One region of the Halomonas sp. NYA30 genome, then DNA from elsewhere that is predicted to be linked to it. Evidence: predicted binding sites of a transcription regulator. Region 1 holds the regulator's gene; each other region holds the start of a gene.
What was found. The regulator LexA, encoded in region 1, represses DNA repair genes until DNA is damaged. The targets are predictions, from matches to a motif close to TACTGTNTANNTANACAGTA.
Positions count from the first base shown of each region.

Region 1 (8,236 bases):
TGAGCGGTAGTGGCAAACCCGCCAGGCACCGTTACGCCAGCACCGGACAGATTGGAAATCATTTCACCTAGTGAGGCGTTTTTACCACCCACGCGTTCGACGTCTGACATGCCCAGTTGATCGAACCACAGAATGTACTCTTCCACGTAACCCCCTCGCTCATAGACATCGACACGATCACTAATATTGCCGTTTAGACGTAGGATCATGGATTATTGATTGAGACACCCTAGCACCGCGCTACTATATTCGCCATTGGTCTAATAGCGAAGGGAATGGAGGATTTTTACAACACGAAGGGTTTTTAGGTCATTTGTGTAGTCAGTCACTTTGCCCCTCCCTAGCCAGCACGCATAGCGAGTTGCTCTAGCAAACGGCTCAGCACACAATAGCGCAGTTACTTACCAGTGGATGTCACTATGAAACGTACGGCTTTTTTTATCTCTGATGGCACCGGGATCACAGCAGAAAGCTTAGGGCGCAGCCTGCTGGCCCAGTTCAGCGATGTTGAGATCGATATGCAAACCAAGCCTTATATCGATACGCTGGAAAAAGCTCAGGCACTAGCAGCCATTATCGAAGCGACAGCCAGCCGCGACGGTCATCGTCCGATCATCATTGATACCATCGTTGACCAACAAATTCGCAACGTCATTCGGCAAGCATCCGGCTTCAAGGTCGATATTTTTTCAACCTTCCTAGAGCCATTGGAACAGGAACTTAATACTCACTCTTCCTATAGCGTTGGGCGCACGCACTCAATTGGTAGCGATGACGTCTATATGGACCGGATTCACTCGGTGCACTTTGCGCTGGATAATGATGACGGAGCACGCACTCATCAATACGATAAAGCCGATATTATCCTGGTCGGCGTCTCACGCTGCGGCAAGACCCCTACCTCTCTCTATCTAGCACTCCAGTTTGGTATTCGAGCGGCCAACTATCCGCTGACGGAGGATGATTTAGACGAAGATGGCATGTTAAAACTGCCTAAGGCGCTCGCGCCCCACCGTCAAAAGCTGTTTGGGCTTACCATTGATGCGCGGCGTTTATCAGCGATACGCAATGAGCGGCGGCCGAATAGCCGTTACAGCTCCATTGATCAGTGTCTTCAAGAAGTTGGGCAAGCGGAGTCGCTTTATCGCACCATGCACATTCCCTTTATTGATGCGACGCGCTTCTCGGTAGAAGAGATCTCAACGCGGATGATTGCAGAAACGGGCTTAGCGAGGCGCTTTTCGCCCCGCTAACGATCCATTCTGCTGCTAACTTACATTCCTTTAGGGGCAAAAATTCCCGGCGCGTTTCGCCAGTAGCCTTTGTAATCCATCCCAAAACCAAACACATAACGGTCGGCGACTTCCAAGCTGCAGTAGTCGGCCTTTAAACCGGGCACCGCTTTGCGGTTATGCTGTTTATCCACCAGTACTGCTGTCGTGACACTGGCTGCCTGGGCTTCTTCGCAGTAAGCCAAAATGGCGGCTAGCGTGGCGCCTTCGTCCAAGATGTCGTCAACGATCACCACATGGCGCCCCGCCATCGGCACCTCAGGAGAGACACGCCAAAACAGCTCACCGCCGCGCAGCTCATTGCGGTATCGAGTGGCATGCAAGTAATCCACTTCAAGCGGAAAGCCCAGCCGGGTTAGCAAATGCCCTGTGGTGATTAAGCCGCCATTCATAACGCAGTAAAAGACCGGCAGCTTGTCGCCTAAATCTCGCGTGATCGCTTCCGCCATACGATCAAGTGCCCGCTCTACCTCTTGCTGAGAAATAAGGCAGTCGGCGTTATCCATCAATTCACGCATTGAGTCCAATGACTCTAAGGCTTTTTTATCCAACTTTGACATCTAAACTCCAGGCGGGTTAAAAGCTTCAATTACATCAGTCGTGTGAATTTACACAGCATTGGGTTTCGGTTTATCAGCCAATGCTTCCAACTTAGCGTGGGTACGACGCCATCTGCCCAACGCACTTAGGGCATCGATATCAGGCCGTGCACGGCTGTAGCGCAGTTTGGCGGGACGTTTGGTTTCAATACCCCGGCAGGCTTCAATCACCTCAAGTGCAGCGGCGCGATCATTGCATACCAGCAACATATCGCAACCAGCCGCTAGTGCTGCCTGGGCTCGCTGTTTGGGCCCACCCGCCTCGTGGGCGCCCGCCATACTTAAATCATCAGAAAAGATGCAGCCTTTGAAGCCCAACGATTCACGCAGCATACCCAACCAATGAGGGGAAAACCCGGCAGGACGCGTATCGAAAGCACTGTAAATCACATGCGCAGGCATTACACCGTCTAACGGCGCGGCCAAATGGGCAAAGGGCACCAGGTCACGTTGTTTAATCACTTCTAGCGGGCGGTCATCCACCGGCAGCGCAACGTGAGAGTCTGCCGCAACTCCGCCGTGACCGGGGAAGTGCTTCCCGACAGCGGCCATACCAGCCTCATGGAGCCCTTGAATAAAGGCGCTGCCGAGCTGCGCCACATGCTGGGGATCGCGGCTAAAACTTCGGTCTCCAATAACACTTGAGATGCCGCTTTCGACATCCAGTACCGGAGCAAAGCTAAGATCCAAACCGCAGGCGGCCATTTCCATGCCCAATAGCCAGCCAGCATCTTTTGCGAGCGCAAGACCATCATCGGGGTTGGCGCTATAACACTCACCAATGCGAGCCATGGCAGGAAGACGCGTCATCCCTTCTTTAATACGCTGAACGCGGCCACCCTCTTGATCAACGGCAAGCAATAAGTCCGCACGCACACGTCGAATATCGCTGCAGAGCTGGCGTACTTGGTAGCCGTTCTGGACATTGCGGGCAAACAGAATAACGCCCCCTACCACCGGTTCTAGCAGCAAGCGCTTTTCTGCGGCCGTTAATTTCGGGCCTTCAAGGTCGAGCATGACCGGGCCTAACGGTTGAGTCATCGTGATAGGTCCATTAAAAAAGAGGCGGTGATTCTAGACGATCGTCTAGCGGTGTCAAAACAGATTAGTCAAACGACTGACGACCGCCGTGCAACCAAACGGGGGTACCTGGTAACGCTAACGAAAAGATATAGAGCAAATCACTATTGCGTAAACGAATACAGCCGTGGGATGCAGCAACGCCCATGGGCTGATCAGGGGGCGTACCATGAAGATAAATATAGCGACGCTGTGAATCGACCTGACCACCACGGTTCACGCCTTTTTCTAGTCCGCATAGCCACAGGATGCGGGTCAAAATCCAATCCCGCTTCGGATATGCTTCAGCTAGCGCAGGAGAAAATGCCTCCCCCGTCCAGCGACGACCCCGAAATACCGCATTATCAGGCATCCCGTTGCCGATCGCGGCTCTTATATAGTGCCAACCATGGGGTGTTTTGCCACTGCCGTTGTGCTCACCAACGCCCGCGAGGCCAGACGATATCTCACACTCATGCAGCACCTTCGGCCCTCGCCAACAGCGTAGCTGCTGCTGTGTGGTATCGATTTCCAACCAGATGTCCTCTACAGGGGGAAGCTCAGCGAGCTTGGGCGTTCGCATATTTTCCTTCTTCAAGTGCTGGGGGCAACGGTGCATTCATGGCAGCCACCACTACTGGGCGCAACCGCCTAACCAAATCCCGCACGGTGACCTGCTCTTGATAATCCTTTTCAGCGATATCGCGCAGTGCATCAAGGCCTGAAAGCGTAAAAATCACCGTACCAAGCATAAAGTGTAGCCGCCAAAAGCGTTCCGCGTCAGGCAAGTCGGGCGTGGCTTGACGCACTAACTCGGTGAAACGGGTAAACACATCACCATACTCTTGCTGAATATGACGCCTAAGATGCCCCTGCGCTTGGCTATAGGCAAGGCCCAGCAAGCGCATAAACACCTTTAAACTGTTGCGCTCAGCAGGCACTGCCAGCACGGTGGTCGCCATGGTTTCGAGTAGCGTTTCCAACGGAATAACGCGCCCTGCATGCTGGGCTTCAAGTTCATCAAGCGCAGTATGAAAACGCTGGGTGAACGGGTCCAGATAGCGTGAAAACACGGCCTGAATTAAGGCTTTTTTGGAACCAAAATGGTAATTCACCGCCGCTAAATTGACGCGCGCTTTGCTAGTGATGTTGCGCAGCGATGTTTCAGCAAAACCTCGCTCAGCAAACAGCACTTCAGCGGTGTCGAGTATTCGAGTTACCGTATCAGATTGAGCCATGCCGCTCTCCGGGGAAACGAGTGTTTAAAACATAGCAAAATACTATGCCATATCGCTGGTGGGCTCAACGCTTGATTTTCTGATGAAATATGGCTGTCTATATGAGTAGAAGCTTAGTTTAAAACGATTAGGAAAAATTCGGGGGCCTTTCTAGAGAGGGGGTTGACAAGACATGTACTGGACAGAGGAACATACTGTATACTTAACCACTTATCGATTAAGTCGACTTTTAATTTGTTACTGTCTATTCACTATTTTTGGAGTCTGGTATGTCGCGTCCGCTAACCGCTCGCCAACAGCACGTATTTGATTTTATTGTTAAGACCATGGGCGAATTTGGCTACCCTCCGACCCGTGCTGAAATTGCGAAAGCACTGGGGTTCCGCTCACCTAACGCCGCGGAAGAGCACCTGCGCGCGCTCGAGCGTAAAGGCGCTATTCGCATTATTCGCAATACTTCACGCGGTATTCGCCTACCCAATCAAGAGCCCCAGGAGTTAGTAGACAGCACCGCAAGTGCGTTGCCAGCTGCCAATATTGAAGCCTCGCCTGCTGGGCTGCCTGTGATTGGCGAAGTAGCCGCCGGGAGCCCTATCCTAGCGGCTGAGCATATTGACCGTTACTGCCCTCTGCCAGCCGAGTACTTCACTCCTAAAGCCGATTATCTGCTGCGTGTGCGGGGCCTTTCGATGAAGGATATTGGTATTTTAGAAGGTGATTTATTGGCAGTTCACCGTACCGAGCGGGTGCGCGATGGCCAGATTGTCGTTGCGCGCCTGGATGATGAAGTAACCGTTAAGCGCTTCAAACGCCAGGGCCACCAAGTAACGCTATTTGCGGAAAATGCAGACTTTGCGCCCATTGAAATCGACCTGCGTTCACAGTCACTCGATATCGAAGGTGTCGGCGTTGGCGTTATTCGTGGCGGTAATGGCCAGGCACTGGGCTAACCACCGTCGCTACTGCATGTCGATATAGCGGTGGTCATTAAAGGTGGCCACCCAATTAGGATGATAGACCAGCAGAATACTCAGCAGCATCCCGGTAATAAACGCCTCTGAAGGCATTAGTAGAGGTAAGAAGCGAGCATACTCCTGGGCAAGATAGATAGCGTTAGGGTCTGTACCTGCCACGATGATCAGCAGCACGGCAGCCAGCCCTGCCCCTAATGTTGCCAACGCCGCCCCAAAAAATCCGCAGGCAAATAGAAACACCATCAGGTTATCCGGCAGGCGGCGATCTACCAGCCGCCACACTGTGCCAATAATGGCAGCCGGAACAATGCCCGTTACCAGTACATTCGCCCCCAGTAGCGTCCACTCATTGCGGCCGATAATTACCATTGCCACATTAATGAGTATATTGCTGATCAGCGCTAATGGCGCTTTAAACACGAGTGTCATCAATACCGTAAAGACGAGATGCAGCGTTAGCCAGTCGACCGCCTGAGCGCGTAGCTGCCACATCAGCGCCACTGCCAGCGTTGCGCCTAACCAACGGTGCTGAAGAGCAGTGTCTTCCAGTAGCACTTGCCAGGGCCGCCGCCAAAGAGCCCACACCACTACGCCTAACGAGAGTAGCGAGGTGAATATCAGCGCCCAGGGCGCCAGTACACTTTGTGCGAACGACATAGCGGCTTCTCACATTATCGAGCGTTAGCTAAACACCACGGTCTTGTTGCCATGCACTAAAACCCGATCCTCAAGATGCCAGCGTAAACCGCGTGCGAGAACGGCTTTTTCAACATCACGCCCAAAGCGGACTAGATCGGTTGGGGTATGGCAGTGGCTAACGCGATGAATATCCTGTTCGATAATCGGGCCCGCGTCGAGTTCCTCGGTAACATAGTGGCAGGTGGCGCCAATCAGCTTCACTCCGCGCTGATATGCCTGGTGGTAGGGCTTAGCCCCAGCGAAAGAGGGTAAAAAACTGTGATGAATATTAATCACCCGCCCTGCATAGCGTGCGCACAGGTCAGGCGGCAGAATTTGCATATAACGCGCCAGCACGACGCAATCAGCACGTGCACTATCGATTTCTGCTTGCACCTTGGCAAATGACACTTGCTTGTTATCGGGGTCGACTGGCACATAGTGATAAGGAATGCCGTACCATTCGGTCAATGAACGCATATCGTCATGGTTGGAAATGACGCCAACAATATCGCAATCCAACTCACCCGCCTGCCAGCGATAAAGCAAATCTACCAAGCAGTGTGACTCTCTAGAGACCATCAATACCACCCGGCGGCGCTGCTGTGTATCCACCAATGACCACTGCATATCGAATTCGATTGCCACCGGCTCGAACGCTGCACGTAGCGCTTCTACCGACATCCCCACTGAATCCGCCAAGATTTCGTAACGCATAAAAAAACAGCCCGTTTCTAAATCAGAGTGCTGGCTGGCTTCAGTGATAGACCCCCCTTGCTTAGCAATAAAGCTCGATACTCGGGCCACAATACCTACCCGATCAGGGCAGGACACAACTAAACGATAATAATGGGACATGTGAGCGACTCTTGACCTATTTCTAAGGTAATTATGACAAACCAACGGCTTAGGTTGCATAGTGTATCGGAAGGCCAAGGATGATTGTTAGCCGCCCCTGCCTTCCCGTATAGTTGAGTCACTACTTTTTAGGCTTTTCATAACTGATGCACTCTCCACGCGTTCAAATTCGTCCCCGTCGTCGTCCTCCGCTGCGCATGTTGCCGCTGGGGGGATGCGGTGAGATTGGTATGAATCTAACGCTCTACGGCTACGATGATCACTGGATTGTCGTCGACTGCGGCATGATGATTCGCCAGGATCTCCCCAACTCACCGCTACAAGTGCCTAATCTTGATACACCAAAAGCATTAGGGATAGTCCCGAAAGCACTATTTGTTACCCACGGCCATGAAGACCACATTGGCGCCGTCGCTTGGCTCTGGCCGATGTGGAATTGTCCTATTTATGCCACGCCATTAGCCGCAGGGCTGTTACGCCTTAAATTTTCTGAACATCAACTTAGCAGCGCTGCGATTCATGTCATCGAACCAGGTGAGGCACTTGAAAGCGGGCCGTTTACGCTGCGCTACTTGTCGTTGACGCATTCAATACCCGAAAGCTGTGCCATTATGATGATGGCTGGTGGTTATCGCGTTTTACATACTGGTGACTGGAAACTTGATCCTGAGCCGCTTATCGGTTTACCGGTAAGCGCGGCGCAGTTTAGAGCGCTGGCCCCGGTCGATTTAGTGGTCGGCGATTCCACCAACGCCCCCATGCCAGGCCACTCCGGCAGCGAGGGTGATGTGGCGAGAGCATTGGTAAAAACCCTCGCCAACTGTCAGGGCCGTGTGGTGGTCTCTTGCTTTGCCAGTAACCTTGCGCGGGTATTAGCTATCGGGCGCGCAGCGCATCAGTGTGGCCGTCGCATCAGCTTAATGGGGCGCTCAATGGAGCGAATGGTTAGCGTTGCGCGTGGGCTTGGCTATATGGATGACTTACCGCCGCTGGTACCCAATCACGACCTGGGGTACCTCCCCCCGGATGAAGTGGTCATTATCGCCACCGGCAGCCAGGGTGAGGCCCGTGCCGCGCTTCAGCGTCTTGCTCAGGGCCGCCACCCCTTTGTGGATCTTCAGCCCGGCGATAATGTCATCTTCTCGGCTAAAGCCATTCCAGGCAACGAACGCCCTATTGAACAGCTAAAAAAACGTTTAGCGCAGTTAGGTGTTCGTATTTACGACGAAATCAACCATCCCGAGTTACATGCTACTGGGCACCCCGCTCATGATGAGTTAATCAAACTCTATCAATGGATTAAGCCGAAGCACCTGATGCCTGTCCACGGCGAAGCAAGGCATCAGCAGGCGCATCAGGCAATTGCCCGTCAATTAGAGATCAGTGCGCCGTTGTCGCCAGTTAATGGCGATTTAATCAGCTTTGATAACCAAGGGCTGCGCTGCGAGGCACGCTATCCCCAGCCGCCCTGCATCGTCAGCCAAAACAGCGTGGTTCCTCACCCAGGGTTGGAAGTAAAAGACGCCAGTACGGCACGT
Region 1 covers NZ_OZ334477.1:2,619,325-2,627,560, forward strand. The annotation lists gene ppsA (phosphoenolpyruvate synthase) at 1-146, opposite strand, end outside; gene ppsR (posphoenolpyruvate synthetase regulatory kinase/phosphorylase PpsR) at 420-1,253, shown strand; gene ACWI0H_RS12125 (hypoxanthine-guanine phosphoribosyltransferase) at 1,274-1,852, opposite strand; gene nagZ (beta-N-acetylhexosaminidase) at 1,901-2,932, opposite strand; gene ACWI0H_RS12135 (L,D-transpeptidase) at 2,997-3,533, opposite strand; gene ACWI0H_RS12140 (TetR/AcrR family transcriptional regulator) at 3,511-4,188, opposite strand; gene lexA (transcriptional repressor LexA) at 4,458-5,138, shown strand; gene ACWI0H_RS12150 (energy-coupling factor ABC transporter permease) at 5,148-5,819, opposite strand; gene purU (formyltetrahydrofolate deformylase) at 5,844-6,698, opposite strand; gene ACWI0H_RS12160 (ribonuclease J) at 6,929-8,236, shown strand, end outside.

Region 2 (8,236 bases), 2.3 Mb from region 1:
GTCTATGAATCGGTGCTTTTGGCGCGTATGCAGGGGCGTGGATTAAAAGTGCAGCCTGAGGATTTAACGCAGGTTGATCGCGCGCTGGAGGAACTCAGCATTACGACCCTTGGCGAGCGTGATATTGGCGACCTTAGCGGCGGGCAGCGCCAGCTGGTCAGCGCCGCCCAGGCTCTGGTGCAAGAGCCCGAGATTTTGATGCTGGACGAGCCCACTTCGGCACTCGATTTGAACCGCCAGATTAGCCTTTTGACGGTACTGCGGCGGTTAGCCGATGAGCGTCAGATGCTTATTCTGGTGGCACTCCATGACCTGGGGCATGCGCTACGCTTCGCTGACGCGGCCATGATGCTCGAAAATGGCCGCTTGATTGCCTGCGGCCCCACCGCCGAAGTGATAACCCCTGCGCTGCTACGTCAGGTTTATCGGGTATCTGCGCGTATTGAGCCCTGCTCGAAAGGCCAACCACAGCTTATCGTCGAAGCAGCCATTTAAGCCGCCGCCCTTCCATTGCCGCTAGCGCCACCCCGGATAACATGAGCGGTAGCGCTAGCAGGAAGCCGCTGGAGACCGATATTCCAAACAGCACCCAATCGGCGAGCACGGGCCACACCAGGGCAATATATTCAAAAGGTGCCAAGCGCGACGCCTCGGCATAGCGCAGCGCTAACGTCATCGCAATGTGCGCTGCGCCGCCAAATAGGCCCGATAACACCAGCAGCGAAAACTCCAGCCGGTTAAGCGCCGCCCAGCCCAATGGCATCGTTGCCAGTCCGGCTAGCGCGGCCACTAAAATAAAGTAGAAGGCGATTGAAGCCGCTGTTTCGGTGCGCGAAATACGCCTGACGGTTAATAAAGCACCTGCCGTAAGCAGCGCACCCAATGCCCCTAGCGCGTACCCGGCCGCTTGGCCGTTACTGGAACTGGCATTGAGCCCAGGCAAAATCAGTACGGCCACCCCGGCAAGCGCCAGCACCACGCCACCCGCACGGTTAAGCGAGCAACGCTCCCCCAGCAGCAGCACACCACCAATCGCCATAAAGACTGGCGTTAGCTGTGCAAGCAGCGTCGCCTCGGCCACTGGCAACATCGCTACCGCCGCAAAAGAGGCAAACATGGCCGCCGCCCCCAACCCAGAACGCAGCGCATGCCCCAACGGGCGCCGCGTCGCCAGCCCGCGAGGAAACTCCCGACGCACCAGAAGAAACACGACGATAGGCAGCAGCGCAAACAGCGAACGGAAAAACACCGACTGCCCCACCGGCACTTCGTCACTGACTGCCTTAATACACACCAGCATGCCGGTAAAAAGCAGGCCAGACAGTACCCGCAGCAAAATGCCCATGGTGGGCTTTTCTTCAAGGTGATCCATTGTGCGCAGCATTTCCTAAACAGCAAAAACCCCCGGGCGAACCGAGGGTCTTTGAATCAAACATCTAACTTACTACCATCATCTCAGCTTTACGGCTTCATATCTTCAAAGAAGCTCTTCACACTGTCGAAGAAACCGGTCTTCTTCGGTGAGTGGCTATGGCTGTTGCTGCCGTCGAAGCTCTCTTGGAGCTTGCGCAGTAGGTCGCGCTGCTCGTCGTTGAGCTTGACGGGTGTCTCGACCACTACCTTGCATAGCAAGTCGCCGGGCATACCACCACGCACTGGCTTCACGCCTTTACCACGTAGGCGGAACAGCTTGCCGGTTTGCGTTTCCGGCGGAATCTTCAGCTTTACGCGGCCATCTAGCGTCGGCACTTCAAGCTCGCCACCTAGCGCTGCGTCGACGAAGTTGATGGGCACGTCACACTGCAGATGTTTACCGTCACGCTGGAAGATGTGGTGCGGCTTGATAGCCACCTGCACGTACAGATCCCCAGGCGGGCCACCGTTCACGCCGCTTTCGCCTTCGCCATTCAAACGAATACGATCACCAGTATCTACACCAGGCGGAATCTTAACGGACAGCGTGCGCGTCTCACGTACGCGCCCTTCGCCATTACACTTATGGCACGGCACTTTAATGTGCTGACCAGAGCCATGACAGGTGGGGCACGTTTGCTGCACGGCGAAGAAGCCCTGCTGCATACGCACTTGACCGTGACCGTGGCAGGTAGGGCAGGTCTCTTTAGATGAGCCCGGCTCCGCACCACCGCCATCGCAACGGTCACACTCGATATGCCGCGGTACGCGGATATCGACTGTGGTGCCTGAAACGGCGTTTTCCAGATCCAGCTCTAGGTTATAGCGCAGGTCGGAACCGCGCGCCGGGGCGTTGGGGCCACGACGGCGACCACCACCTCCGCCAAAAATATCGCCAAACACATCGCCGAAAATGTCGCTGAAATCACCAGCGCCTGCGCCGCCGAAACCACCGCCGCCGCCTTGGCCATCAACGCCCGCATGGCCGAACTGGTCATAAGCTGCGCGTTTCTCGCCATCGCTAAGCACTTCATACGCTTCGGACACTTCACGGAATTTTTCCGCTGAGGTGTTATCGTCCGGGTTTCGATCAGGGTGGAATTTTTGCGCCAGACGGCGATAGGCCTTCTTGATCTCTTTCTGATCGGCCCCTTTTTCGACACCCAGGACTTCGTAATAATCGCGTTTGGACATAGGGCCCTACGCCTCCTGGTTAGCTACGCACTTAACAGAAACTTATCTCGTGCGCTTTGGCTGCGGAAACAGCAACGCGGGAGTAAGCTCCCGCGTCACCGCTTTCCTTGGCAGAAAGAGGTTATTACTGCTTTTTCTGATCGTCGTTGACTTCTTCGTACTCGGCGTCAACCACGTCATCTTCCGGCTTGGAACCTGTGCTTTCGGTACCTTCACCGCCCTCTTGCTGAGCCGCTTCTGCCTGCTCGGCGTACATCTTCTGGGCTAGCTGGCCAGAGGCTTCGGTCAATGCATCCAGTTTCTTCTGAATGTTATCGACGTCGTCACCTTTAACCGCCTCTTCCAACTCGCTGATGGCCGTTTCAATCGCCTGCTTCTCGTCGTCAGTCGCTTTGTCGCCAGCTTCTTCCACCGTTTTGCGCGTGGCGTGAATCATGCCGTCAGCTTGGTTACGCAGCTGAACCAGCTCTTCGAACTTTTTATCTTCTTCGGCGTGAGCTTCGGCATCGCGCACCATTTGCTCGACTTCTTCCTCGGAAAGACCGCTAGAGGCCTTGATGACGATGGACTGCTCTTTACCGGTGGCCTTGTCTTTCGCCGACACGTTCAGAATACCGTTGGCATCCAAGTCAAAAGCGACTTCGATCTGCGGCACGCCGCGCGGTGCGGGCGGAATGTCAGCAAGATCAAAACGACCCAGCGACTTATTCTGCGACACTTGCTTGCGCTCACCCTGCACGGCGTGAATGGTCACTGCCGTTTGGTTGTCATCCGCCGTTGAGAAGGTTTGTGTCTTCTTCGTCGGAATGGTGGTGTTCTTTTCAATCAGCGGCGTCATCACGCCACCCAGGGTTTCGATACCCAAGGTAAGCGGGGTAACGTCGAGAAGCAGAACGTCTTTAACGTCGCCACCCAGTACGCCGCCCTGAATCGCGGCACCCACGGCAACCGCTTCATCCGGGTTAACGTCTTTACGTGCTTCTTTACCGAAGAAGTCAGCGGCTTTCTTCTGCACCATCGGCATACGTGTCTGGCCACCGACCAGGATCACTTCGTCGATTTCAGACGCGGACAAGCCAGCATCTTTCAGTGCCATTTTGCACGGATCGAGCGAGCGCTGTACCAGGTCTTCTACCAGCGACTCCAGCTTGGCGCGTGTCACCTTAACGTTAAGGTGTTTCGGGCCAGTGTTGTCGGCGGTGATGTAAGGCAGGTTCACGTCGGTCTGCTGGGCGCTTGAAAGTTCAATTTTGGCTTTCTCAGCGGCTTCTTTCAGACGCTGCATGGCCAGATTGTCGCCAGACAGGTCAATACCGCTGTCAGACTTGAACTGGTCTACCAGGTAGTTGATCAGCGCCAAGTCAAAGTCTTCGCCGCCCAAGAAGGTGTCGCCGTTAGTGGCCAACACTTCAAACTGGGTTTCGCCGTCAACGTCAGCAATTTCGATGATAGAGATATCGAAGGTACCGCCACCCAGGTCGTAGACCGCGATGGTTTTGTCGCCGCGCGATTTGTCCATACCGTAGGCCAGTGCGGCAGCGGTCGGCTCATTGATGATGCGCTTAACGTCTAGACCCGCGATGCGGCCGGCATCTTTCGTCGCCTGACGCTGGCTGTCGTTGAAGTAGGCCGGTACGGTAATAACGGCTTCGGTGACCGTTTCGCCCAGGTAGTCTTCGGCGGTCTTCTTCATTTTCTTCAGCACTTCCGCGCTTACCTGCGGCGGTGCCATCTTTTTGCCTTTCACTTCAACCCAAGCATCACCGTTGTCCGCTTCGGTGATTTTGTACGGCACCATTTTGATGTCTTTCTGGACAACGTCGTCTTTAAAGCGACGGCCAATAAGGCGCTTAATGGCGTACAGAGTGTTTTCTGGGTTAGTCACCGCTTGGCGTTTTGCCGCCTGACCGACCAGCGTTTCACCATCATCGGTATAAGCGATGATTGAAGGCGTCGTACGACCACCCTCGGCATTTTCAATTACTTTAGCGCTGTCACCATCAAGCACGGCCACACAAGAGTTAGTGGTGCCCAGGTCGATACCAATTATACGTCCCATAGCAATACCTCGAATTCGGTTGTTACAAAACTGAAAATTTAGCTTTTAAAGCTTGTCTGCGGGTTTCCCCGCGGGGTTGCCCTTTATTTGGGGGCCGCCGCTGACATTTCAAGGGCTTTTTTATCACACACTTTTTTCACTTCTGTGCCGCCAGTGGCTTAATCGACTTTTTTACTGACAACCACCATGGCCGGGCGCACTAAGCGTCCATTAAGCAAATAGCCTTTCTGCATAACGTCCATCACGGTGTTGGGATCGAGATCCGGGTTAGGCACCATGGTCATGGCTTCGTGCACCTGCGGGTCGAAGGGCTCACCGTGGGGCTCAATGCTTTCCACACCGAACTTGTTGAGTACATCCACCTGCATTTTCAAGGTCATGGAAACGCCTTCACGATGCACTTCCGATGCACCCTCTTCCATGGTCTCAAGCGCTTTTTCCAAGCTATCAACGACCGGCAGCAGCTCTTTAACGAACTTCTCCAGGGCAAACTTGCGGGCTTTTTCGGCTTCTTGCTCGGCGCGGCGACGCACGTTTTGCGCTTCCGCAGCGGCGCGCAGGGCTTGATCCTTGGCTTCGGCTAAGCTCTGCTCTAATTCACCTACCTGAGCGGCCAGCATTTCTGCTTCAGGATTATCGACACTGCCTTCTAACGACTCTTCGTCATTGATCAATCCTTCCAGCTCGCCTTCCATCAAGCGCTCTTCGGCGGCCTGCTCTTCCGCTTGCTCGGCGCCATCTGCTTCTTGCTCGTGGCGGGCTAGCTCGTCATCCATCGGTGTTTGCGGTTCTTTCGCCATGTTGTGCTCCTATTAAGTAGGGCGCTGCCACGCGGGCGGCGCGCAAAGAAGTAAGCTGTTAGTTACTAGCCTTAACTGATCATGCACGCTATATGGGGGCCATAAATTCCATCTCAAGAGGTGCATTGAAGTGAGTTATTAACTACTGTATAAATCAACAACTATTGGATAAGTATCCAGCTTCTGTGCTGTACCGCCTCAGGAGGCGCCATGCTTACTCAGCTAGCCATTCAAGATTTCGCTATTGTTGACCATCTAGAGCTCGACCTAACCGGCGGCATGACCGCGATTACCGGGGAAACTGGCGCGGGCAAATCGATCCTGTTAGGTGCCCTTGGGCTCTGCCTGGGCGAGCGCGCCGACGCCGGAAGCGTGCGACATGGCCGCGAGCGTACGGATCTCTCCGCGCGTTTCGACATTCAGCACCTGCCCGCCGCCGTCGAGTGGCTAACGGCGCGGGAACTCCCTGCTGAGGAGTGCTTGCTGCGCCGCGTGGTGACCGCCAACGGCCGCTCCAAAGCGTGGATTAACGGCCACCCCGCAACTATTTCAGACCTGAAATCACTGGGCGAGCAGTTAATCCAGATTCATGGTCAGCACGCCCACCACGCCCTGATGCGCGAGGAGACCCACCTTTCTCTGCTGGACGATTACGCGGGCCTAAACGATGGCACCACTCAATTAGCCGAAACGTTTCGCGAGTGGCGCAATGCGCGCCGTCAGCTGAAAAAGCTAAGCGAAGAAGGCAGTGAGGTAGAAGCCAAACGGCAGTTGCTGCGTTATCAGGTAGAAGAGCTGGATCAGCTCGGCCTGGCGGAGGGCGAGCTGGCGACGCTGGAGGAAGAGCAACATACGCTCGCCCACGCAGAAGAAACTCTGCGCGAGACCCAGTTTGCTGCCGACTGCTGTGCCAGTGATGAAGGCGGTGCACTCTCTTTACTCAACCAAGCCTTCGCTCACTTAAGCGCGCTGCCAGGTAGTGACAAAGGCACCCTGGCGAACACGCTTGCCATGCTGAGTGATGCGCGAATTCAGGTTGAAGAGGCCTCTAGCGAACTCAACCGACTCGCTAGCATCACTGAATTAGACCCCGAGCGGCTCGCCTGGGTTGAAGAGCGCATGACCGATGTCCACCGGATTGCCCGTAAGCATCACGTTGCCCCAGAAGAACTATGCGCCCTGCATACTGATCTACAGCGAGAAGTCGCGCAGTTAGAAGAGGGTGGCAATGACCTGGAGGCACTGAGTGCGCGAGTCGTTGAGCTACGCGAAAGTTACCGCCAGGAAGCGAAAAAAATCAGCGAGAGCCGCCAAAAAGCCGCGCTTCGTTTAGGCAAGGAAGTGCAGCAACAGCTGGGCTTTTTGGCCATGGGCAAAGCCCGCTTTGAAGTAGAGGTCACCGCGAAAGAGGCGCCATCCCCTGAAGGCCTTGATCGTGTGCAATTTTTGATCAGTGCCAACCCCGGCCAGCCTGCGCGGCCATTGACCAAAGTCGCCTCCGGCGGCGAACTGTCGCGTATTAGCCTGGCCATTCAAGTGGTCGCGGCGACACACTCAACGGTGCCAAGCCTAGTGTTTGACGAAGTAGATGTGGGCATTTCGGGCGCGACCGCAGAAATCGTTGGTCAATTACTCCGCAAGCTAGGTGAAAATGGTCAGGTAATGACGGTAACTCACCTACCGCAAGTGGCGGCCCAGGCGCATCAGCACCTGCATATCGAGAAACAGGCGAAACGCGACACCACGCTGACCCAGATGGCACTACTTGATGAACAGGGGCGCATCAGCGAACTGGCGCGGATGCTGGGCGGCGTGACGCTCTCTGACCAAACTCTCGCTCATGCCCGTGAAATGCTGCACGCAAGTCAGCGCCCACCGCACTGATTAGAAAAGCATCGAACGGGACGTTATACGCGGCAAAATAAAACGCCCCTCATTACCTGACAAATTCCATTGATGGCGAATTTAAACAGGTAATGCAGGGGCGCTCATATTTTCGAGCCGCGAGCAGTGTCTATCCACGAACATTATTTCTTGTTCGTTGGCCCGCTGTCTTGGCGGGTCACATCGGAGCCACGCGGACGAACATAAAGCACTAGCGCATGATCCACTAACTCGTAGCCATGCTCTTCAGCGATTTCCTGCTGACGACGCTCAATGATTTCATCAACAAACTCAATGATCTCACCGCTTTCAAGGCACACCATGTGGTCATGGTGATCCTCTTGGGTCATCTCAAAAACTGCATGGCCGCCGTCAAAATTATGACGAATAACCAAACCCGCTGACTCAAACTGAGTCAATACACGGTATACAGTCGCCAGGCCAACATCTTCGCCCGCATCAATCAGTGTTTTATACACTTCTTCCGCGCTAAGGTGGTGCTGACCCGAAACATTTTCGAGAATCTGAAGTATCTTGACGCGCGGCAGGGTCACTTTCAGACCGGCTTTGCGCAATTCATGGTTCTGATCGGCCATGGTCGCTCTTCGCAGTAACAGGTTAGGTCGGGTATGATCAACCGAAACCACGATAGTGAAGAATAGGTCCAAATGCAAAAATTGACTCGAATCATCACGCTCTCCGTTGCCCTGACCGTTGTTAGTGGCTGCAGCTACGTTGGCGTGTACAAGCGCGATATTCCCCAAGGCAACCTGGTCACGCAAGAAATGGTGAGCCAACTTCAGCCCGGCATGACGCAAGAACAGGTCACGTACGTGATGGGCAGGCCGCTGTTAGAAGCGCCCTTCGATGCCAGCCAGTGGGACTA
Region 2 covers NZ_OZ334477.1:339,616-347,851, reverse strand. The annotation lists gene ACWI0H_RS01715 (ABC transporter ATP-binding protein) at 1-495, shown strand, start outside; gene ACWI0H_RS01710 (DMT family transporter) at 473-1,372, opposite strand; gene dnaJ (molecular chaperone DnaJ) at 1,462-2,607, opposite strand; gene dnaK (molecular chaperone DnaK) at 2,732-4,666, opposite strand; gene grpE (nucleotide exchange factor GrpE) at 4,825-5,466, opposite strand; gene recN (DNA repair protein RecN) at 5,677-7,350, shown strand; gene fur (ferric iron uptake transcriptional regulator) at 7,494-7,946, opposite strand; gene ACWI0H_RS01680 (outer membrane protein assembly factor BamE) at 8,019-8,236, shown strand, end outside.
Region 2: recN (DNA repair protein RecN) is a predicted target of LexA. The motif match lies at 5,610-5,629, and genes of this name have one in related genera.

Region 3 (8,236 bases), 230 kb from region 1:
CGCTTGTGTCAGCGGGTGCCGAAGGCGTGCTGTGGGTGAACGCCCAAGGTGCCTGGCACGCCACGCCCCCCAAGGTGACGGCAACCAACACGGTGTGCGCTGGCGATACCTTTGTCGCGGGCATGCTTCACGGCTTACTGAATCAACACGACCCGGAACGAACGCTGCGCTTTGCTACCGCACTCTCTGCCGAGGCCGTACGCCATGTCGGTGTCGGCAACGCCAACGCTGCGGATTTCGACTCACTCCAACAACACACCCGGATACGGCGTCTTGATGACTCCATCACCGAGGGAGCTACGCTATGAACATAATTCTGATTACCGCCTGCCCCAGCGGCATGGCCACCACCTTCCTCGCTGCCAAGCGCCTGGAGCAGGCTGCCCAGCGCCAAGGCTGGTCGGTACACGTTGAAATGCATGGCGAAATCGCGCCACTGCAGGCTGCTACTGCTGATCAGATTGCTAACGCCGATTTGATTGTGGTCGCCGCCGATCACGTGCCCGCCCCGGAACGCTTCGAAGGCAAGCGCCTGTTCCAGGCACCGATTGCCAGCGCGCTCCCCGACCCTAGCGGTTTTCTGGCACAGGCCAAGCGTGAAGCGCCGATTTACAGCGCGCCTGCCGCGCCTGCAACTTCCGTTTCTACCGCTGCAAGCAGCGCGGGTGGCAAGAAAATTGTCGCGGTCACCGCCTGTCCTACCGGCGTCGCCCACACTTTTATGGCCGCCGAAGCGCTCTCGGAAGCAGGTAAAGCCATGGGCCACGCCATTCGCGTGGAAACTCAAGGCTCGGTGGGCGCGCAAGATAAATTAACGGAAGAAGAGATCGCTCAGGCCGATGTGGTGCTACTAGCTTGCGATATCGACGTTGATCCGTCTCGGTTTGCAGGCAAGCGCATCTACCGCACGTCTACCGGCAACGCGCTGAAAAAGCCGCGCCCCACCATTGAAGCCGCGCTGGAAAACGCGGCACTGGAAAATAGCGGTTCGGCCAAGACCGCTAGCGACAATAAGAGCGTCAAAGAGAAAGGCGTTTATAAGCACCTGCTCACCGGCGTTTCCTTTATGCTGCCGATGGTCGTGGCGGGGGGCCTGCTGATTGCACTCTCTTTTGTGTTTGGCATTGAAGCGTTTGAGCAGGAAGGCACCCTGGCCGCTGCACTAATGCAAATCGGTGGTGGCACCGCCTTTGCGCTGATGATTCCGGTACTGGCAGGTTATATCGCTTACTCTATTGCCGATCGCCCCGGCATCGCACCGGGTATGATTGGCGGCATGCTGGCGTCCAATATCGGCTCCGGCTTTATCGGCGGTATCTTGGCTGGCTTCCTGGCGGGCTATGTGGCGCTGGCGGTTACTCGCTATGTCAAACTGCCCTCCAGCGTTGAATCTCTGAAGCCGATTCTGATCATTCCGCTGGTCGCCAGCTTGGTTACCGGCCTGACAATGATCTACGTGATTGGGGAACCGGTCGCGGCACTGCTTAGCGCCCTCACCAACTTCCTGGAATCCATGGGCTCCACCAATGCGGTACTGCTGGGTATTCTGCTGGGTGCAATGATGTGCTTTGACCTGGGTGGCCCGGTCAACAAAGCCGCGTACACCTTTGGCGTGGGCCTGCTCGCCTCAGAAACGTACGGCCCCATGGCGGCGATTATGGCGGCGGGTATGGTACCTGCCATTGGTATGGGGATTGCCAGCTTCGTCGCGCGCAACAAGTTCTCGGCACCGGAGCGCGAAGCGGGTAAAGCCTCATTCGTGCTGGGCCTCTGCTTTATCAGTGAAGGCGCGATCCCCTTTGCGGCGAAAGATCCGCTGCGGGTCATTCCTGCCTGTATCGCGGGCGGGGCACTCACCGGCGCGCTCTCGATGCTGGTGGGTGCGAAGCTAATGGCGCCCCATGGCGGTATCTTCGTACTGCTGATCCCCAACGCCATTACCCCGGCGCTGCTCTACCTGGGCGCTATTATAGCGGGCTCACTGGTTACCGGGTTAGGCTATGCGTTTATCAAACGCGGCGCGGCTCAAGTAGCGGTGGCTACCTAACGGCTGACCCTACCCTGTGTGGGCAGGCACGATTGCCTGCCCACACAAATACGTAGCTTTACGCAGTTAATGCAAGTCTAGTCATACTAGTCATAAATGCCTTCTACTCCTCGCCGCTTTTTATGTAGTATTTTTACATAACGCCACGTTTAGTTTGCCATTCGGTTCTGGTTACTACATTCACTTAATAACAAACGGATCGCCCTATGTTTCAGCTCACTCGTAGTGTCACCTGGCAGGCGCTTGACCGCCTACGCGACAAAACCGCTAATGACCGTATTCGTGACTACTTCACCAATGATCCTCAGCGCTTTGAGAAAATGAGCCTTCGGGTGGGCGGTCTGTTTCTTGACTACTCCAAGCACCATGTCTCCGATGAAGTGCTTACCAAGTTGATTGAGCTAGCCGACCACTCCGCACTGGTACAGCGCCGGGCACAAATGTTCTCCGGGGATATTATCAACGTTACGGAAAACCGCCCGGTACTGCACACCGCCCTGCGTCACTTAGGCGATGAGCCGGTGTATGTAGACGGCGAAGACGTCATGCCCGAGATCACCCGCACCCGCGAGCAGATCAAGCTGTTCTCTGAAGCGGTGCGCAATGGCGAGTGGAAAGGCTACAGCGGCAAACGTATTAAAGATGTGGTCAATATCGGTATTGGCGGCTCGGATCTTGGCCCTAACATGGCGGTGCGCGCACTGCTCAAATACCGCCACCCGGAACTGCACTTCCACTTCGTTTCCAACGTAGACGGCACCCATATCCAGAAGGTGCTTTCGCGCCTCGACCCGGCGACTACGTTGTTTATCGTCTCTACCAAGACCTTTTCTACCCAGGAGACGCTGCTAAACGCCAAAACCGCGCGGCGCTGGTTTCTGGAAAACGCCGGCGAAGACGCCGATGTGGGCGCGCACTTCATTGCCGCCTCCACCAACCGCAAAGCGGCCATGGAGTTCGGCATTCGCGAAGAGAATGTGTTCGAATTCTGGGCCTGGGTGGGGGGTCGCTACTCCATGTGGTCGTCCATCGGGCTGCCGATTGCGCTTTCAATCGGTTTCGAAGGCTTTATCGAGCTGCTGGAAGGCGCGCACGAGATGGACAACCATTTCATCGACGCGCCCTTCTCTCAGAACATGCCGGTGCTGATGGCGCTAATTGGTATTTGGTACATCAACTTTATTGGTGCCGAAACCCAAGCCATCGTGCCCTACGATCAAGCGCTGAATCAGTTGCCCTCTTTCCTGCAGCAGCTTGATATGGAGTCTAACGGTAAGTCGGTGGATATTTTTGGCCACCCGGTGAACTACAAAACCGGCCCGATTGTGTGGGGCCAAACTGGCTCCAACGGCCAGCACGCTTTCTTCCAGCTACTGCACCAGGGCACCCGCTACGTGCCGATTGATTTTATTGCCTCACTCAAACCCGAACCCGGCGTAGAAGACCACCACTTCGCGCTACTGACCAATATGCTCGCCCAGGCCAACGCCTTTATGGAAGGCAGCCAGGGGGACAGCAAAGAGCTAAGCCAACATGACCCCTACAGCTGCCCCGGCAACCGCCCCTCCAGCACGCTATTGCTGGACGAGCTAACGCCAAAAAACCTGGGGGCACTCATCGCGCTTTATGAGCACAAGGTATTTGTCCAAGGCGTCATCTGGAACATCAACTCCTTTGACCAATGGGGCGTTCAGCTCGGCAAACGTATCGCCGGTGAAATCAGCGAACGTATCGACACTAACGCCGCTGACTTTGACGCCTCCACTCAAGGCCTGCTGGAGTTGGTGCGGGCGCACTTCCCAAATGGCGGCAGCGGCGAAAAGGAAAGCGCACTGGCCAGTGCCGAGAAGAAGCCAGCACGAAAGAAACGTTGAACGGATAGGTTGGTAAATCTTTATAAAACTGCGCCTTGGCTTGAGTACGTCAAGGCGTTTTCCGTTCTTGGTTCTTTCAGCTTTAATAATTGGCAGTACTGAATCTAGTAGGCTCTTATATGTGAACTTACTTCCTTACGTCTCATCCGGAATCAACGCCAGCAGATCAGTGACGCCAATATCTATACCGGCTTGCGAGAGCAAGGTAGATACCTGCCCGCGGTGGTGGGTTTGGTGATTAAAAAAGTGGTTAATAAGGCGCGAGTAACTTCTGGTTGAAGCCACGCCTTTGGTGTTGTGGTAACTCAGTAGCGTATCCAGGTCATCATCGGTCAGCGCGGCTACCCAGTTAATAATCACGCTATCCAGCCAATGGCGATGCGCGCTTAGGCCTTGCATATCATCAAACAGGCGTTGAGCGAGATGCGTTGGCGTGGGCAGCGGCTCCATTACTGCCAATGTGGCGGCTGAAGAAGGATGAGCCGCAAACCGCTTAAGCCAAATCGTGTCGGCGACAACGATATGGTTCAAGGTGCCAAAAATAGAGCTAAAGAAAGCGCCTCTATCCTCTATAAGCTCAGCCGCACTTAGCTTGCTAGCGGCGTCATATACCTTGGCATTCATCCACTGGTTGTAGGATGCCATTAATGCAAAATGTGGTTGCAGTTCCATAGGTCAAATCGCCTCTTTCCATGCTGGCAACAACGGGTTCTTTAAGCGTATGAAATAAAGACGCGTTTGTATCCCCGAATTTGCTATTTAAGCCGCTAAGCGTTTTCTTGCGCCTTTCCCCAAACGCCATATACTGTATAAATAGCCATATAATTAGTTATACAGGCCAGAGGTGGCAAATGACGATCCCCGATCAAACATCGAGTGTTTCAGCCGTGCGTAAAGGCCGCGGGGCAACGTACGACCCTCACAACCGTTTTGCACCTAGCCATAGCGTGGTGGAAGACGACGGTTGGTGGCGTGAGAAAGCCTCTACGACCATCGCCACCGAAGTGCGCGAGGAAGTGAGCAAGAGCGCACTGTCGTGGAATAAATCACCGGACTTGCCATTTGACCGCTCACTGAACCCTTATCGTGGTTGTGAACATGGCTGCGTTTACTGCTACGCACGCCCCTCCCACGCTTACTGGGATTTATCGCCAGGGCTGGATTTCGAAACCAAGTTGATTGCCCGCAGCGGGTTGGTGGAACGGTTAACAGAGGAGCTGTGCCACCCCAACTATGTGTGCCGCCCGATCAACCTTTCCGGCAACACTGATTGCTACCAGCCGTTAGAGGCTACTTATAAAACCACACGCCGCTTGCTGGAGTTGCTGTTGGAGTGCCGCCATCCGGTAACGCTGGTAACTAAAAGTACGCTGGTGCTACGCGATCTAGAACTATTGGCAGAAATGGCAGAGCATCGCCTGGTGCGTGTGTTTGTTAGCTTGACCAGCCTGGACGCCGATTTAAAGCGCACGCTAGAACCACGGGCGGCGTCGCCTCAGGCGCGCTTACGGGCTATTCGTGAACTTAATACCGCGGGAGTCCCAGTCGGCACATTGATTTCGCCGGTTATTCCAGGGCTGACTGATCATGAAATTGAAAAGCTTCTAGAAGCAGCCAGCCGTGCAGGGGCGAGAACGGCGGCCTGGATGCTACTGTGCTTACCTTACGAAGTGGCGCCGCTGTTTGAAGCGTGGTTGGAAGCTCATTACCCAGAACGCGCCGCCAAAGTGATGAGTCTTATGCGCCAGTGCCGGGGCGGCAAAGCCTATGATGCCCAATTTGGTAAGCGCTTTCGGGGTGAAGGGGTATTCGCGGATTTAATTGCCCAGCGCTTTGCCCGCGCCAGCCGCCAGTGGAACATGCAGGATCGCACCGAGCAGGGCTTGAACACGCGGGATTTCCACCCACCACGGGCGCAGGGCGACTTATTCCTTTAAGCTAAGCAGCGCGTTAATCAATTTGCTGTTAAGGAAGCCTAATGTCCGCGCTTAGCAAAACGAAATCGAGTTTTTACCGACGTTTATACGTGGCCCATCTGATCGAACATGGCGCTGCCAGCGTGCCTGCACTCATTGAAGCCACCGGCATGCCACGGCGTACCGCCCAGGATACGATAGCCTCCCTTGCCGAATTAGATATCGAGTGCGTATTTACGAAAGATGAAGGCGAGCGCCACAACATTGGCCGCTACCAGATACGTGACTGGGGGGCGATTGACCCACGTTGGGTGGCAACGAATGCCGAGAGGCTTAAACAGGCACTCGGCTATTCCGGAACCCTCTGATCGTTTGCCTCCGGCTCGGCCCAGGCTAACCGTGCGGCATTGAGCGTGACACTCAGCGAACTTGCCGCCATGGCGAGTACCGCGACCAGGGGCGGAATGGCCATCACAGCTACCAGCCCTAGTGCCAGCGTATTATAAAGTGCTGAGAAGAACAGATTCTGCACCATGATGCGCCGAGTGCGTTTAGCAATGCTAAGCAGTTGCACTACACCACCCATTCCCGGCGTCATGAGCTGTGCAGAAGCCCCTTCACGGGCGGCTTCGCTGGCACTTAGCGGGGCAATACCCACATCAGCCGCGGCCAAGCTCAACGTATCATTCAAGCCATCACCCACGTAGAGCGTTGGCGATGGTAGCGCCTGCAACAGCCTCGCTTTGGCTTCAGGCGAACGCTGGGCATAGCAAGCTTCTCGGGCAAGCCCTATCTGCTCACCCAGCCAGCTAACGGCCCCCTGCCGGTCGCCGCTAATCATCGCCACCACATAGCCTGATGCAAGCAAACGCTTCACGCTTGGAGCAACATCCTCCACCGGTTGATCAGCTAGATAGAACGTGGCCAGCCAGCCCGCTTCGTCAGCCAACATCACTTGAGAAGCAAACATCAGCGCGGGGTCTTCAGGTTGAAATGGCAACGCAATCTGCTGACGAGTTAGCCAATTAGCGCTGCCTAGCGTTAGCCACTCGCCGCTATTTAGCTGCACTCGGCGCCCTTCCCCAGGCGATTCATTTACTTCTATATTCTGATCCGGATTCTGCTCGGGGTGCTGATCACGCTGATCATCCGACCAGTGGGTTAACGCGTGCGCTAGCGGATGTTCGCTTCCCACGACGGCGGCGCTTAATTTGCGCTGCACAGTATGCTTATCAACGCCCTCCCGCGCCTGCCAATGCAGCACGGAATGATTGCCGGTCGTTAAGGTGCCGGTTTTATCCAGTGCTACCGAGCGAATGCGCGCCAAGGTTTCAAGCGCTGCCGGGTCGCGTAGCGCAATACCTTGCTGCATGGCCTGACCGCCACCGGCAAGGCTTGCCAATGGCACGGCAAGCCCCACAGCACAGGGGCACGCCACCACCAGTACGGAAAGCGCCCGCACAAAGGCCTCTTCCCAGCCCGTTCCAAATAACAGCGCAGCAGGCAGCGTCAGCAACGCCAGCACAAGCGCTAAGGGGCTTAGCCAAGCGGCAAAGCGGTCAGCTAGCTTCTGCAGCTCGCCTTTTTTGGCCTGATAGCGGCGCATTTCGTCGCATAGACGGTCTAACCGGCGCTTGCCTACCCCGGCGCTCACCTGTATTACCAGCGGCGCTGCCCCCAGGTAGCGGCAGCCTGCGTAGACCTTCTGACCTGTATGAAAGTGGCGCGGCAGGCTTTCACCGGTCAGGGAGGCGGTATCGATCCAACCAGGCGCCTCCAGGGTGCCATCAAGCGCTACCAGCTCACCTGGCGCTAACTCGACGCGCATTCCTGCGGCCACTTCATCGGCAGGAACCATTACCCAATGTTCATGTTGGTAAACGCTTATGTTCGCGTTCGGTAGTGTCAATACGTCCAGCGCTTTTAACCCACGGTGACGGCACAGCGTTTCCACTAACCGCCCGACCAGCAATAGCACAATCAGCATCACCGCCGTATCGAAATATACTTCCGATGAACCGCGCCATAAAAGCCCAATCGAGACGAGCACCGCGCCAAATACACCAAGGCTGACGAGCACATCCATTCCAGGGCGTTTGGCGAGCAATGTACGCCACCCCGCTCGGTAAAACGGCACGCCCGCAAACAGCACCACGGGAAGTGAAAAAGCACCCGACACCCATGCCACTACCTGCTCGACCTGTTCATTGGGCAAGGCGGATGCGTAGACCAGAACTGAGGCAAGCATGGTCCACATGCCAAATAGCGAACCCACCATCAGCCTAAGTGTGAGGTAGCGGCTCTCCTCTTCCAGTCGCGCATGGGCATCGCCCACCGGCTCAAGTTCCGTCAGCCGGTAGCCTAGTCGCTTAACCTTTGAGGCAAGCACTGAGAGCTGA
Region 3 covers NZ_OZ334477.1:2,847,474-2,855,709, forward strand. The annotation lists gene pfkB (1-phosphofructokinase) at 1-308, shown strand, start outside; gene ACWI0H_RS13255 (PTS fructose-like transporter subunit IIB) at 305-2,047, shown strand; gene pgi (glucose-6-phosphate isomerase) at 2,254-3,921, shown strand; gene ACWI0H_RS13265 (DinB family protein) at 4,057-4,593, opposite strand; gene ACWI0H_RS13270 (PA0069 family radical SAM protein) at 4,773-5,858, shown strand; gene ACWI0H_RS13275 (winged helix-turn-helix domain-containing protein) at 5,900-6,205, shown strand; gene ACWI0H_RS13280 (heavy metal translocating P-type ATPase) at 6,187-8,236, opposite strand, start outside.
Region 3: ACWI0H_RS13270 (PA0069 family radical SAM protein) is a predicted target of LexA. The motif match lies at 4,725-4,744, and genes of this name have one in related genera.